One region of the Pseudonocardia ailaonensis genome, then DNA from elsewhere that is predicted to be linked to it. Evidence: predicted binding sites of a transcription regulator. Region 1 holds the regulator's gene; each other region holds the start of a gene.

Region 1 (3,320 bases):
CGCCTGTACCGGCTGACCTATCCCGACGGGCCGCACGACGCCGAGGCCGTGGTCGTCGGGGCGGACGGGGTGCCGATCGTCGTCACCAAGGAGATCAGTGGGGTCGCGGGCGCGTACCGGCCCGTGGGCCCGCTGACCGGCCCCGGGCCGACCCCGCTGATGAGGGCCGGCTCGGTCGGGTTCGCGCGCTCGGACACCACCGGCGGGCCGATCGGGGCGCTCGGCGCGTTCACCGTGACCGGCGGGGCGACCACGGCGGACCGGTCGGTCATGGCCGTGCGCACCTACACCGACGCCTGGCTGTACCGCGTGCCCGCCTCCGGCGACCTGGTCGCGGCTCTGCAGGGCACCCCGGTGCGCGTGCCGCTGCCGGAGGAGCCGCAGGGCGAGGCGATCGCGTTCACCGCGGACGGCACGCTGCTGTCCGGCTCGGAGACCCGCGGCCTGGGAAAGGGGCAGCTCCGCGCCGTCGAGGGCGCGGCGGCGCTGCTCCCGGCCGTCGCGCCGGCCACCCCGGAACCACCGCCGCCCGCCGCCGCGCCACCGGAGCCCCGACCGGAGTGGCTCCCCGCCGCGATCGGCGGGGGCGTCGCGGTCGTGGTGCTCGGGCTGGCCGCGGGGGCGATGGCGCTGCACTCGCGCCGGCGCCGGGTGTGACAAGCCCGTTAAGGGTCGCCCCGGCGGGCCGGGGAAGGCCGGGTGCCGACCTAGGCTGAGCGCGGCAGAAAGGGGCCGCGGTGCCGATCGTGACCGCCTACGAGGACACGCCGGGCGGGCACGACGCCCTGGTCCTCGGCGCGCAGCTGGCCAGGCTGACCGGGCTGACCCCCGTCGTCGCCACCGTGTACCCCACCGACGGGTTGGGCTACTCCGCGCTCGCCCGCGACCCGCGCTGGCGGGAGCGGCTCGAGACCGTCGCCCGCGAGCGGTTCGGCCGGGCCCGCGCGCTCGTCGCCGGGGACGCGTGGGGTTCCGAACCGGAGTTCGCTCCGCTCGGGCCCGGCCCCGCCGCGGTCGCGCTCGCCGAGCACGCGGACGAGATCGGCGCGGCCGTGCTGGTCGTGGGGTCGACGGGCGGCGGGCTGCTCGGCCGACTGGCGCCCGGCAACACCGTGCAGCGCCTGCTGCCCGCCGCGCGCTGCCCGGTGGCGATCGCGCCGCGGGGCTACCGGCACACCGCGGCGGGGGAGATCACCGCCGTCGGGGTGGCCTACGACGGCACCCCGGAGGCGGACCACGCCGCCGCCCTCGCGGTGCACCTGGCCGGCCGGACCGGGGCCGCGATCCGGGTCGTGACGGTCGCCGACCACGAGTCCACCGTCCCCGCCGCCGGCGAGATCGCGGCCAAGGCACTGGCCCGGCTGCCCGTGGAGATCGACGCGCTCGCGGACGTCGTCGTCGGGCGCTCGGTCGGCGCCACCCTCGCCGAGCTGCCCGAACGCCCCGACCTGCTGGTGGTCGGGGCGCGCGGCTACCCGCTCATGCGCCGGGTGCTGCTCGGCGGGATCGCCGGCGTGCTGGTCCGGCAGGCCCGCTACCCGGTCGTCGTGGTGCCGCCGCCGGAGTAGCGCCGGTCAGAGCCGGCGCAGCACCGCGACGACGCGGCCGAGGATGGTCGCCTCGTTGCCGTCGATCGGCTCGTAGGCCGGGTTGGCCGGCATCAGCCAGACCTGACCGTCCGTGCGCCTGAACGTCTTCACCGTGGCCTCGCCGTCGATCATCGCGGCCACGATCTCACCCTGCTCCGCCACCGGCTGCTGCCGCACGACGACCCAGTCCCCGTCGGTGATGGCGGCCTCGATCATCGAGTCGCCCTTGACGTTGAGCAGGAACAGCGTGCCCTCGCCGACGATCTCGCGCGGCAGCGGGAAGACACTCTCCACGGCCTGCTCGGCGAGGATCGGGCCACCGGCCGCGATGTTGCCCAGCAGCGGCACGAACGCCGGCGCCGGGTGCTCCGCGCGGGTCTCCTCGGTGTCGGTGTCCGTGTCGTCCTCGGGGCTGCGCACGTCGACCGCACGGGTGCGGTTGGGGTCCCGGCGCAGGTAGCCCTTGCGCTCGAGGGTGCGCAGCTGGTGGTGCACCGACGAGGTCGACGTCAGCCCCACGGCGTCGCCGATCTCGCGGACGCTCGGCGGGTAGCCGAAGCGGTCCACCCAGTCCCGGATCACCTCGAGGACCTTGCGCTGCCGGGGGGTGAGGCTCGCCGGATCCGCGGGGGGATCCGGGAAGGCACGCACCTGCCCGGGCTCCCGGCCGGTCCCGGGGGCCCCGCCGGACTCGTCCCGTGCCATCTGCCTGCCGCCTCCTCAGTGTTCGTGTCTCGTCGGCGTCCTGCTCCGTACCCGGACGCCGACGCGTGCGCCCCGACCTGCGAGCGCCCACCCGTCCGGCGTACGGCCGGTCCGTCGACTCCGGACCGTAGCCCGGAACCCACGGTTCGCCAAACACATGTTCGAACGACACGCCGATCGTGTCGGCCCGATTTCGTGACGGCCGGTGGCGCGGGGTGGTACAACCTCGCACAGACGTTCGATCGAACATGTGTGCGACATCCGCCGGGTGACCGGCGGGAACGAGCGGAAGGGGCCCCGATGGCCGGCACGGTGCAGGACCTGACGATCCAGAACCCTGGTGCGGAGGGCGCTGTCCCGCGGGATCCCGCCGTGCGGAACTCGGGCGTGCGGAACTCGGGCTCGCGCGGCTCGGCCGTGCAGGGGTCGGCTGTCGGGAGCCCGGCTGTCGGGCACCAGGTTGTCGGTGATCCGGCCGTCGGGCGCCCGGCTCGGCCGGTCGGTCTTCTGCCGACGACGGCTCCGCGCGGCGAGGCGTCGAGGCGCTCGCTCCCCCGGGAGCGGCCCCTGATGGGGCGCGCGGCACCTCTGTCGCGCCGGCCGCGGCCGGTCCGGCCCGGTGTCGTCGTCGAGCCGGAGGTCGTGGAGCGTCGCCGCCGCAGGGCCGGGGTGGCCCGCCGCCCCGCCGAGCGGTCGCTGCGCCTGCTGCAGGGTGGTGAGCTCGCGGGCGGCGACGTCGCCCGGAGTGGTCCGGCGTGCGGGGGTCGTCCGGTCGGTGGCCCGGTGCGCGGGGTCGGGACCGCGGTGCTCGTCGCCGACCACGCGGTTGCCCCCGCGGGGCGGAGCGCTCGCCGGTCCGACGGTGCCGCGCTCGAGCCGCGCCGCGCTGAGGCGCCGGTGCGCCGCACCGTCCGTCCGGTGTCTCCCGGTCGCTACCGCCTCCGCCGGGCCGTCGCGGCCGCGGTCGTCGCGCTGGCGGCAGCCGGGCTGGTGGTGGGCCTCGGCACCCTGGCCGGCGTCGCCGGC
Region 2 (3,320 bases), on a different contig from region 1:
TGCGGTTCACCCCGTCCGGGGCGGCCGTCGCCAACTTCACCGTGGCGTCCACCCCGCGCAACTTCGACCGCCAGTCCGGCGAGTGGAAGGACGGCGAGGCGCTGTTCCTGCGCTGCAACATCTGGCGCCAGGCCGCGGAGAACGTCGCCGAGACGCTCACCCGCGGTTCCCGCGTCATCGTGCAGGGCCGGCTCCGCCAGCGGACCTTCGAGACCCGCGAGGGTGAGAAGCGCACCGTCATCGAGATGGAGGTCGACGAGGTCGGCCCCTCGCTGCGGTACGCCACCGCAAAGATCAACAAGGTCAGCCGGGGCGAGGGCTCGGGCGGCTTCGGTGGTGGCGGTGGTGGCGGCGGCTTCAGCGGCGGCAGCGGTGGCGGTGGCAACGGCGGCGGCGGTCGCGGTTCGCAGGGCGGTGGCTACGACGACCCGTGGGGCTCCGCCCCGGCGGCCGGCAGTGGTCCCGCGGCGGACGACGAGCCTCCCTTCTGACCTCATCCTTCCCCACCCCGCGCCCCGGGCGCGGTGAGCACAACCAGGAGCATCAGCAATGCCCAAGCCCGTCCTGCGCAAGCCCAAGAAGAAGGTCTGCGCATTCTGCAAGGACAAGGCCCAGGAGATCGACTACAAGGACACCGGTCTGCTGCGGAAGTTCATCTCCGACCGCGGCAAGATCCGCGCCCGTCGTGTGACCGGCAACTGCCGTCAGCACCAGCGGGACGTCGCCGTGGCCGTGAAGAACAGCCGCGAGGTCGCCCTCCTGCCGTACACCTCGACCGCGCGCTGAGGAAGGGGACCGACATGAAGCTCATCCTCACCGCGGACGTGCCCAACCTGGGCGCGCCCGGCGACATCGTCGAGGTCAAGGACGGCTACGGCCGCAACTACCTGCTCCCCCGCCAGTTCGCGATCGTCGCGACCCGTGGCGCGGAGAAGCAGGTCGAGCAGATCCGCCGGGCCCAGAAGGCCCGTCAGATCCGCGACCTGGGGCACGCCAAGGAGGTCGCCGGCCAGCTCGGCAACCTGTCCGTCAGCGTGACCGCCAAGGCCGCGGGCGACTCGGGCCGGCTGTTCGGCTCGGTCACCGCCGCCCAGATCGCCGAGGCCGTCAAGAAGGCCGGCGGCCCGGTCCTGGACCGGCACGCCATCGAGATCGGCGAGCAGATCAAGACCGTCGGCACCCACGCGGTGTCGGTGCGTCTGCACCCGGAGGTCACCTCCGAGGTGCAGGTGGCCGTCGTCGCCAGCTGACACGCGTCACGTTCCGTCACGAGGGCGGGGCTCGGTCCACCGGACCGGGTCCCGCCCTCGTGGCGTTCCGGGGCTCCTCGGCACGGTCCGTCGCCGGCCCGGCCCGCCCCTGCCGGACACCGTCGGCGAACGGATGCACACACACCGTCCATCGCGTGGGAGCGACACGCGGCCGGTGACGCCCGTGTCGCTCGGTGACCCCCCGGATGCGCCGGGTGGACGGTCGCCGCGCCCGCCCGACACGCCCGTCGAGGGACTCGCCGACGGGTCTCGAGGGAAAGTTGTCCACACGGGGGTCGGGCCTGCTGATCAGGCGAAAGGCGCTCCGAGCTGGGATTGTCCCCACTTTGTCCACAGGCACTGGGGGATGGGCTCCTGCGGAGTCCCCGGTTCGTCCCCATCCGGTCCCCAGGGTTGTGCACATGACGATTCGGACTCCGGGGTCGCGTCCCCTAGCGTCGGGCTCCACGAGGATCCGATGTCCGTCCCCGGCGCGCCGACCGTTCGTCGCACGCCGTTCGACGGGGCCATCGGACGGGTGAGCAGGGCCACCGCCGGGAACCGGGGCCGATCCGGTGCGGATCGAACCTCTGTTCGATAGTATGGCGGTGACGGTGACTGGGGGTGACACCACGCATGGCGGTGACGGATGATCGTCCCAACCGGCAGAGCGGTCCGCGGGCCGTCCGGGAGGGCGATCGGGCGGAGTTCTCGGAGTCCGCCGGTCCGTCGGGCTCCTCGGGGTCCTCCTCGGCGTCGCCGTTCGACCGCCAGCCCCCGCAGGACCTCACGGCGGAGCAGTCCGTCCTCGGCGGCATGCTGCTGAGCAAGGACGCGATCGCGGACGTGGTGGAGGTGCTGCACCCGGACGACTTCTACCGTCCGGCGCACCAGACCGTCTACGACTGCATCCTCGACCTCTACGGTCGTGGCGAGCCCGCGGATGCGGTCACCGTGTCGGCGGAGCTGCAGCGCCGCGGAGACCTGATCCGCCTCGGCGGCGCGCCCTACCTGCACACCCTGATCGCCACCGTCCCCACCGCGGCCAACGCGGCCTACTACGCCGAGATCGTCGCGGAGAAGGCCACGCTGCGCCGGCTCGTCGAGGCCGGCACCCGGATCGTCCAGCTCGGGTACCACGGGGCGGACGGCGCGGAGGTCGAGGAGGTCGTCGACCGGGCGCAGGCGGCGATCTACGAGGTCACTGAGCGCTCCACCAGCGAGGACTACATCGTCCTCGAGGAGCTCCTGCAGCCGACGATGGACGAGATCGACACGATCCAGTCCCGCGGCGGCGTCTCGCACGGCGTGCCCACCGGCTTCACCGACCTCGACGAGGCCACGAACGGGCTGCACCCGGGCCAGATGGTCGTGGTCGCGGCCCGCCCGGGTCTGGGCAAGTCCACGCTCGGGCTGGACTTCGCGCGCTCCTGCTCGATCAAGCACGGCATGACCAGCGCGGTGTTCTCGCTGGAGATGAGCAAGACCGAGATCGTCATGCGCCTGCTCTCGGCGGAGGCGCAGATCAAGCTGGCGGACATGCGCGCGGGCCGGATGCGGGACGAGGACTGGACCCGCATGGCGCGCCGGATGAGCGAGATCTCCGAGGCGCCGCTGTTCATCGACGACTCGCCGAACCTCACGCTGATGGAGATCCGGGCCAAGGCGCGCCGGCTCAAGCAGCGCAACGACCTGAAGCTGATCATCCTCGACTACCTGCAGCTGATGACGTCCGGCCGCAAGGTCGAGTCCCGCCAGCAGGAGGTCTCGGAGTTCTCCCGGCAGATCAAGCTGCTGGCCAAGGAGCTCGAGGTGCCCGTCGTGGCGATCTCGCAGCTGAACCGTGGTCCGGAGCAGCGCACGGACAAGCGGCCGATGATCTCCGACCTGCGCGAGTCCGGCTCCATCGAGCAGGACGCGGACATGGTGATCCTGCTCCACCGGCCGGACGCGTTCGAGCGGGACGATCCCCGCGCCGGCGAGGCGGACCTGATCCTGGCCAAGAACCGTAACGGCCCCACCGCGAACGTCGTCGTGGCCCACCAGCTCCACTACAGCCGCTTCGCGGAC
Region 3 (3,320 bases), on a different contig from region 1:
CCCCGCGAGATGTTCACCCCGACCTTCGCCGTGAGCCGCGTCGTCGGGTGGGCGGCGAACATCCTGGAACAGGCGGGGGAGCGGCGGATCATCCGCCCTGCCGCCCGCTACGTCGGGCCCGTCCCCCCTCAGCCCGTCCCCGCCTGATCGCCGTCCCGGACCCGTCGCGCCGACGCGGCGTTGACGGGTCCGGAACGGGCCGGGTGCCCACTCAGCGCATGCGGAAGGCGCTCCCGATCATGAGCTGATCGCACGAAAGGGTGAACAGGAGCGTCCGGGGTGACCAACCGTGGTTCCGCCGTAGAGACTTGCCGCGCCAGGTACGGCCAGACCTGAGGGGGTCAGCGACGGTGAGCACGCACAGGGCGCCGCAGAGCGGTCCGGGTGGATCCGGCGGCGTGAGCGCCTCGGGCGGCTACCGGCTCGACCGGGCCGAGCGCACTGACCGCCCGGTGCCCTACCAGCGCCACGCCGCTCCGGACGGCCCGGTCACCGCAGCCGCCGCCACGGCGCCGACCACGGTGGGGGAGCAGGCGGCCCGCGCCGGCTGGACCCCCGCCCCACGCCCCAGCCCGGCGCACACCCCGCCCCGCGGCCAGCAGATCCCGCGCGCGGCCCGCGCCGCGCGGACCGGCGACGGCCGCGCGCTGACGGTTCTGCGCACCGTCACCTACGTGCTGGTCTCCTTGGCGAGCCTGCTCTTCATCCTGCTGGTGGTCTACGGCGGCATCGAGTTCTACCGCCTGAGCACCGAGTTCCCCCGCCTGCTCACGCCGGGGACCTGAGACTCCGCCCGGCGGCCGGCCTCCCGCCGCCGGGCGGGCACTCTCACCAGCCCCGCGCGCGCCAGTCCGCGAGGTGCGGGCGCTGCTGGCCCAGGGTGGAGTCGTCGCCGTGGCCCGGGTAGAACCACGTGTCGTCCGGGAGATCGGCGAACAGGCGCTGCTCGACGTCGTCGACCAGGGACGTGAAGTCCTCCGGTGATCCGGTCTTGCCCACTCCGCCCGGGAACAGGCTGTCGCCGGTGAACAGGTGTGGGTGGTCCGGGCCGCGGTAGAGCAGCGCGATCGAGCCGGGCGTGTGCCCGCGCAGGTGGATCACCTCGAGGGAGATCTCGCCGAACTCGACCCGGTCCCCGTGCGAGACCAGCTCGTCCATGGGGATCGGCAGCTCGGGCGCGTCGAGCGGATGGGCGATCTGGCGGGTCTGGAACATGCCGGCGACCGCGCCGAGCGCCTCCCAGTGGTCCCGGTGCCGGTGCGTGGTGACCAGATGGCGCAGCTCGGGCCGCCCGTCGTCCGCACCGACGAGGTCGGCGATCCGCTCCGGCTCGTTCGCCGCGTCGATGAGCAGCGCCTCGTGGGTGGCCGTGCAGACCAGCAGGTAGGCGTTGTTGTCCATCGGGCCGACGGAGACCTTGGCGATGGAGAGCGGCCCGGTGTCGCGCCGGATCGCTGCGCCGCCGGGATCGGTGTGCCCGCTGTAGCTGTCGAGGACGTCCACGGGGGAAGCGTAGCCAGCCGGGACGACGCGGGGGTGGTTGCGACGCGATCGAACATGCGTGCGACAGTAACCACGGGGTACGACGGTCCCGGGCGGGAAGCTCCGGCGGGCGTGCCGCGTTGAAGGGGGCGTCCGGCGCTCCCGGGCGTGCACCCGCCGACGGTTTCCCTCGCGGTGCCGCTGCGCGCGGTTTCTGTCGGACCCCCGGCTTAGCATCGGAGTCCGGGTCGCCCGCCCTGCCGCGGGCCCCCGGAGACGAGTTCGAGGACGACGAAAGGGAGGCGCCCCCGTGGCCCAGGCCCGCACCCCGCACGAGCCCGGTGGATCCGTCGGCGACGGGTCGCGGCTCGTGGTGCGCGGCGCCCGCGAGCACAACCTGCGCGGCGTCGACCTCGACCTGCCCCGGGACAGCCTCGTGGTCTTCACCGGCCTGTCCGGCTCGGGCAAGTCCAGCCTCGCGTTCGACACGATCTTCGCCGAGGGCCAGCGCCGCTACGTCGAGTCGCTCTCGGCCTACGCGCGCCAGTTCCTCGGCCAGATGGACAAGCCGGACGTCGACTTCATCGAGGGCCTCTCCCCGGCCGTCTCGATCGACCAGAAGTCCACGAACCGCAACCCGCGCTCGACGGTCGGCACGATCACCGAGGTGTACGACTACCTGCGCCTGCTCTACGCGCGCGCCGGTGTCCCGCACTGCCCCGTGTGCGGCGAGGTCATCGAGAAGCAGACCCCGCAGCAGATCGTCGACCAGGTGCTGGAGATGGAGGAGGGCGCCCGTTTCCAGGTGCTCGCCCCGGTCGTGCGCACCCGCAAGGGCGAGTTCGTCGACCTGTTCTCGAGCCTGCAGTCCCAGGGCTACTCCCGCGTGCTGGTCGACGGCACCGTGCACCAGCTGTCGGACCCGCCGAAGCTGAAGAAACAGGAGAAGCACGACATCTCCGTCGTCGTGGACCGCCTCGCGGTCAAGGCGAGCGCCAAGCAGCGGCTCACCGACTCGGTGGAGACGGCTCTGCGGCTGGCCGACGGGCTCGTCGTGCTCGACTTCGTGGACCTCGAGGACGCGGACCCGCACCGCGAGCGCCGCTTCTCCGAGCTCATGGCCTGCCCGAACGGGCACCCGCTCACGCTCGACGATCTCGAGCCCCGCACGTTCTCCTTCAACTCGCCGTACGGCGCGTGCCCCGAGTGCTCCGGCATCGGCATCAAGAAGGAGGTCGATCCGGAGCTCGTCGTCCCCGATCCGGACCTGAGCCTGGCCGACGGTGCGGTGGCCCCGTGGAACACCGGGCACACCAGCGAGTACTTCGGTCGGCTGCTCGCCGGGCTGTCGAAGGCGGTCGGCTTCCGGATGGACACGCCGTGGCGCAAGCTGCCCGCCGAGGCGCAGAAGGCGGTCCTGCACGGCAGCGACGACCAGGTGCACGTGCGGTACCGCAACCGGTACGGCCGCGAGCGCTCGTACTATGCGAACTTCGAGGGCGTCATCCCGTTCCTCGACCGCCGGCTGGACCAGACCGAGTCGGACAGCCAGCGGGAGCGCTACGAGGGCTACATGCGGGACGTGCCGTGCCCGTCCTGCAAGGGCGCGCGGCTCAAGCCCGAGGTCCTGGCCGTCACGCTGGGGGAGCGGTCGATCGCCGAGGTCTCGTCGATGTCCGTCGACGAGTGCGCGAGCTTCCTGGGCGGCATGGAGCTCGACGAGCGGCAGGCCCTGATCGCGGGCCGGGTGCTCAAGGAGATCCAGGCCCGCCTCGGCTTCCTGCTCGACGTCGGGCTGGACTACCTCTCGCTCGACCGCGCGGCCGGCACCCTGTCCG
Region 4 (3,320 bases), on a different contig from region 1:
GCCGCCGAGGGCACCGCCGACGAGCTCAAGTCGCTGATCGGCGGCGAGACCGTCGAGCTCGTCCTGTCGGACGAAGCGACCCTCGCCGACGCGGTGACGGTCGCCGAGCTGCAGGGTCTCGCCGCTCGGACGGACGCCGAGACGCTGTCGCTCCACATCCCGACCGACGGCACCGCCGCCGGCGTGCGGGACCTGCTCGGGGCGATGGCCGCCGTCCCCGTCCTCCGGGTGGCCGTGCACCGCCCGACGCTCGACGACGTCTTCCTCTCGCTCACCGAAAGTGTCCCGGCATGACCGCCCACTCGCCCGTGCCCGGCCCGCTGCTCGACGTCGGCACGTTCGTCGGCCGCTCGCTGCGGCACTCGGCGCGCAGCATCGACGCGATGATCGTCGCGATCGTGCTGCCGATCATGATCCTGCTGGTCTTCGTGTACGTCTTCGGCGGCGCGATGGCCGCCCGGGCGGACTACCTCACCTACGTGGTGCCCGGGGTGATCGTGCTCTGTGCGGCGCACGGCTCGGCCCAGACCGCGATCGGCGTCAACCGGGACATGACGACGGGGACGATCGACCGGGTGCGGTCCCTGCCGGTCGTGGGGTCCGCGGTGCTCATCGGGCACGTGCTGGCCAGCGTGGCCCGCAACCTGGTGTCGACGGCGGTGGTGGTCGGTGTGGCCCTCCTGCTCGGCTTCCGACCGGTGGCGTCGGTGGGGGACTGGGTCGCGGTGGCGGGGCTGCTGGCGCTGCTGATGGTGGGGGTGTCGGCGCTGTCCGCGGCGTTCGGGCTGCTCGTGTCGAGCCCCGAGGCGGCCGGTGCGCTGTCCTTCGTGCTGCTCTTCCTGCCGTACCTGAGCAGCGGGTTCGTCCCGCCGGAGACGATGCCCGCGGTGCTGCGCGGGTTCGCGGAGCGCCAACCGGTGACGCCGCTGATCGACGCGGTCCGCGGGCTGCTGCTCGGGACGCCGGTCGGCGGGGCGCCGTGGCTGGCGGTGGCCTGGTGGGGCGGGCTGGGGCTGCTCGGCGTCGCCGGGTGCGGCCTGCTGTTCCGGCGCCGCGGTGCGTCCTGATCCGGGCGCGTGACTACCCTCGGGCCCGTGCGACTGAGCCAGTTCCGGACCCTGATGCACGACGAGTTCGGCGAGATGAGGGCGGGCTCGCTGGCCCGTGACCACGTGTTCGCCGAGCTCGGCGGCCGCAGCGCCGAGCAGGCGATCGCGGCGGGCATCGACCCGAAACGGGTGTGGGAGGTCATCTGCGTGGCCTACGACGTGCCGGTGGAGCGCCGGCTGGGGCGCGACGACTGAGTCCCGGCGCTGTCCCGCCCGTCGCGCGGGCCGCTCGGCGCGGCAGGGTAGCCGATCGGCGTGTCGGGGTCGGCCTCGAACAGGTGTTCGTATAGCGTGCTGTCCACACCCGGTGCCGGTTGTCCACAGCGGGGATGCGCTTCCGGAAACTGTCGGGGGTACCGAATACGGTCTCTCTCGTGGCTCCCCGGAAGTCGTCGAACACCGCACAACCGTCCCGCACCCCGATCGAGCGAGGTACCCAGATGAGCACTCCCGACCGCGAGAAGGCGCTCCAGCTCGCCCTCGCCCAGATCGAGAAGAACCACGGCAAGGGCTCCGTGATGCGCCTCGGGGACGACACGCGTCCGCCGATCGGCGTCATCCCCACCGGCTCCATCGCGCTCGACGTGGCGCTCGGCGTGGGTGGCTTCCCGCGCGGGCGCGTCGTGGAGATCTACGGCCCGGAGTCCAGCGGCAAGACTACGGTCGCCCTGCACGCGGTCGCCAGCGCCCAGGCCGCGGGCGGCGTCGCCGCGTTCATCGACGCGGAGCACGCGCTCGACCCCGAGTACGCCAAGGCGCTCGGCGTGGACACGGATGCGCTGCTGGTCTCCCAGCCGGACACCGGCGAGCAGGCGCTCGAGATCGCGGACATGCTGATCCGCTCCGGCGCCCTGGACATCATCGTGATCGACTCGGTGGCCGCGCTCGTGCCGCGCGCCGAGATCGAGGGCGAGATGGGCGACAGCCACGTCGGCCTCCAGGCCCGCCTGATGAGCCAGGCGCTGCGCAAGATCACCGGTGCGCTGAGCAACTCGGGCACCACGATGATCTTCATCAACCAGCTGCGCGAGAAGATCGGCGTGATGTTCGGGTCCCCCGAGACCACGACGGGTGGCAAGGCGCTGAAGTTCTACGCCTCCGTCCGCCTGGACATCCGCCGCATCGAGACCCTGAAGGACGGCACCGACATGGTCGGCAGCCGCACCCGGGTCAAGGTCGTGAAGAACAAGGTGGCCCCGCCCTTCAAGCAGGCCGAGTTCGACGTGCTCTACGGCGTCGGCATCAGCCGCGAGGGCTCCCTGATCGACGTCGGCGTGGAGCAGGGCATCATCCGCAAGTCGGGTGCCTGGTACACGTACGAGGGCGACCAGATGGGGCAGGGCAAGGAGAACGCCCGCAAGTTCCTCAAGGAGAACCCGGACATCGCGGCCGAGGTCGAGAAGCGGATCAAGGAGAAGCTCGGGATCGGCGCGGTGCTCGACGCCGACGCCGACCGGGTCGAGCCCCTCCCGGCCCCGGTCGACTTCTGAGCGTGGGAAGGGCCGGCGGGCCGGCCGATGATCCCGACCGGCCCGCCCTGACCAGGCAGGCCCGGGGCCGGGCTGCCGGGGGAACGAGTGCCCGGGGAACGACGGCTCGGGGAACGACCGATCCGGACGCGTCCGGGCCGGGGCTGCCGTTCCCGGCCGCCCCGGCCTCACACCGGCTCAGCATGGACGACCTGGACCCGGCCGCCCCGGCGATCCCGGCCATCGCCTCCTTCGACTCCCTGGTCGAGAAGACGACCCCCGTCCCGCAGTCCGGCGATGCGGAAGCCGCTGCGGGGTCCGAGGGCGCTGCGGGGTCCGAGGGCGCTGCGGATTCGACGGGGACCGGTCCCTCCGGGAACGGCGGTTCCCACCGGAGCGAGCGCAGGCTCGCCGTCGCCGACTTCGGCGGGGACCTCCGGGCAGCGGGCGCTGAGGCTCGCCCGGCCGACAGCGGAGAGGCTCGCGCCGGAAGGGTCGACACCCGGACGGACCGCCGGGCGGCTGCGGGCGCCGACGCCCGCGGAGCCGGAGGGGAAAGCGCGGATGTCGCCTTCGCCGGCGCCGATGGTGCGGGGCAGCGGCGCGCCGGTCCTCCGCCGGGCGATGCCGTGGTGGGCCGACCTGTCGCGGCGGGACCGGTCGTCGTCGACCTGGATGCCCTCGCCCCGGCTCCGGACCGTGAGCCCCCCGCCGAGCTGGGTCGGCTCGACGCCCCGGAGGC

The links. Region 1 encodes LexA, which represses DNA repair genes until DNA is damaged. Its sites were predicted from a motif close to CGAACACGTGTTCG; they were not measured.
Region 2: a site for LexA is predicted at 1,834-1,847, ahead of dnaB (replicative DNA helicase). Genes of this name have one in related genera too.
Region 3: a site for LexA is predicted at 1,553-1,566, ahead of uvrA (excinuclease ABC subunit UvrA). Genes of this name have one in related genera too.
Region 4: a site for LexA is predicted at 1,381-1,394, ahead of recA (recombinase RecA). Genes of this name have one in related genera too.

Annotation. Positions count from the first base shown of each region.
Region 1 is NZ_BAAAQK010000016.1:81,628-84,947, reverse strand. It holds gene ABD324_RS21570 (NHL repeat-containing protein) at 1-657, shown strand, start outside; gene ABD324_RS21565 (universal stress protein) at 738-1,568, shown strand; gene lexA (transcriptional repressor LexA) at 1,575-2,294, opposite strand; gene ABD324_RS21555 (LysM peptidoglycan-binding domain-containing protein) at 2,865-3,320, shown strand, end outside.
Region 2 is NZ_BAAAQK010000013.1:19,233-22,552, reverse strand. It holds gene ABD324_RS20725 (single-stranded DNA-binding protein) at 1-491, shown strand, start outside; gene rpsR (30S ribosomal protein S18) at 550-786, shown strand; gene rplI (50S ribosomal protein L9) at 801-1,250, shown strand; gene dnaB (replicative DNA helicase) at 1,887-3,320, shown strand, end outside.
Region 3 is NZ_BAAAQK010000003.1:503,035-506,354, reverse strand. It holds gene ABD324_RS05090 (citrate/2-methylcitrate synthase) at 1-147, shown strand, start outside; gene ABD324_RS05085 (hypothetical protein) at 351-785, shown strand; gene ABD324_RS05080 (MBL fold metallo-hydrolase) at 829-1,503, opposite strand; gene uvrA (excinuclease ABC subunit UvrA) at 1,793-3,320, shown strand, end outside.
Region 4 is NZ_BAAAQK010000002.1:100,605-103,924, forward strand. It holds gene ABD324_RS02645 (ATP-binding cassette domain-containing protein) at 1-294, shown strand, start outside; gene ABD324_RS02650 (ABC transporter permease) at 291-1,067, shown strand; gene ABD324_RS02655 (DUF3046 domain-containing protein) at 1,095-1,304, shown strand; gene recA (recombinase RecA) at 1,550-2,599, shown strand.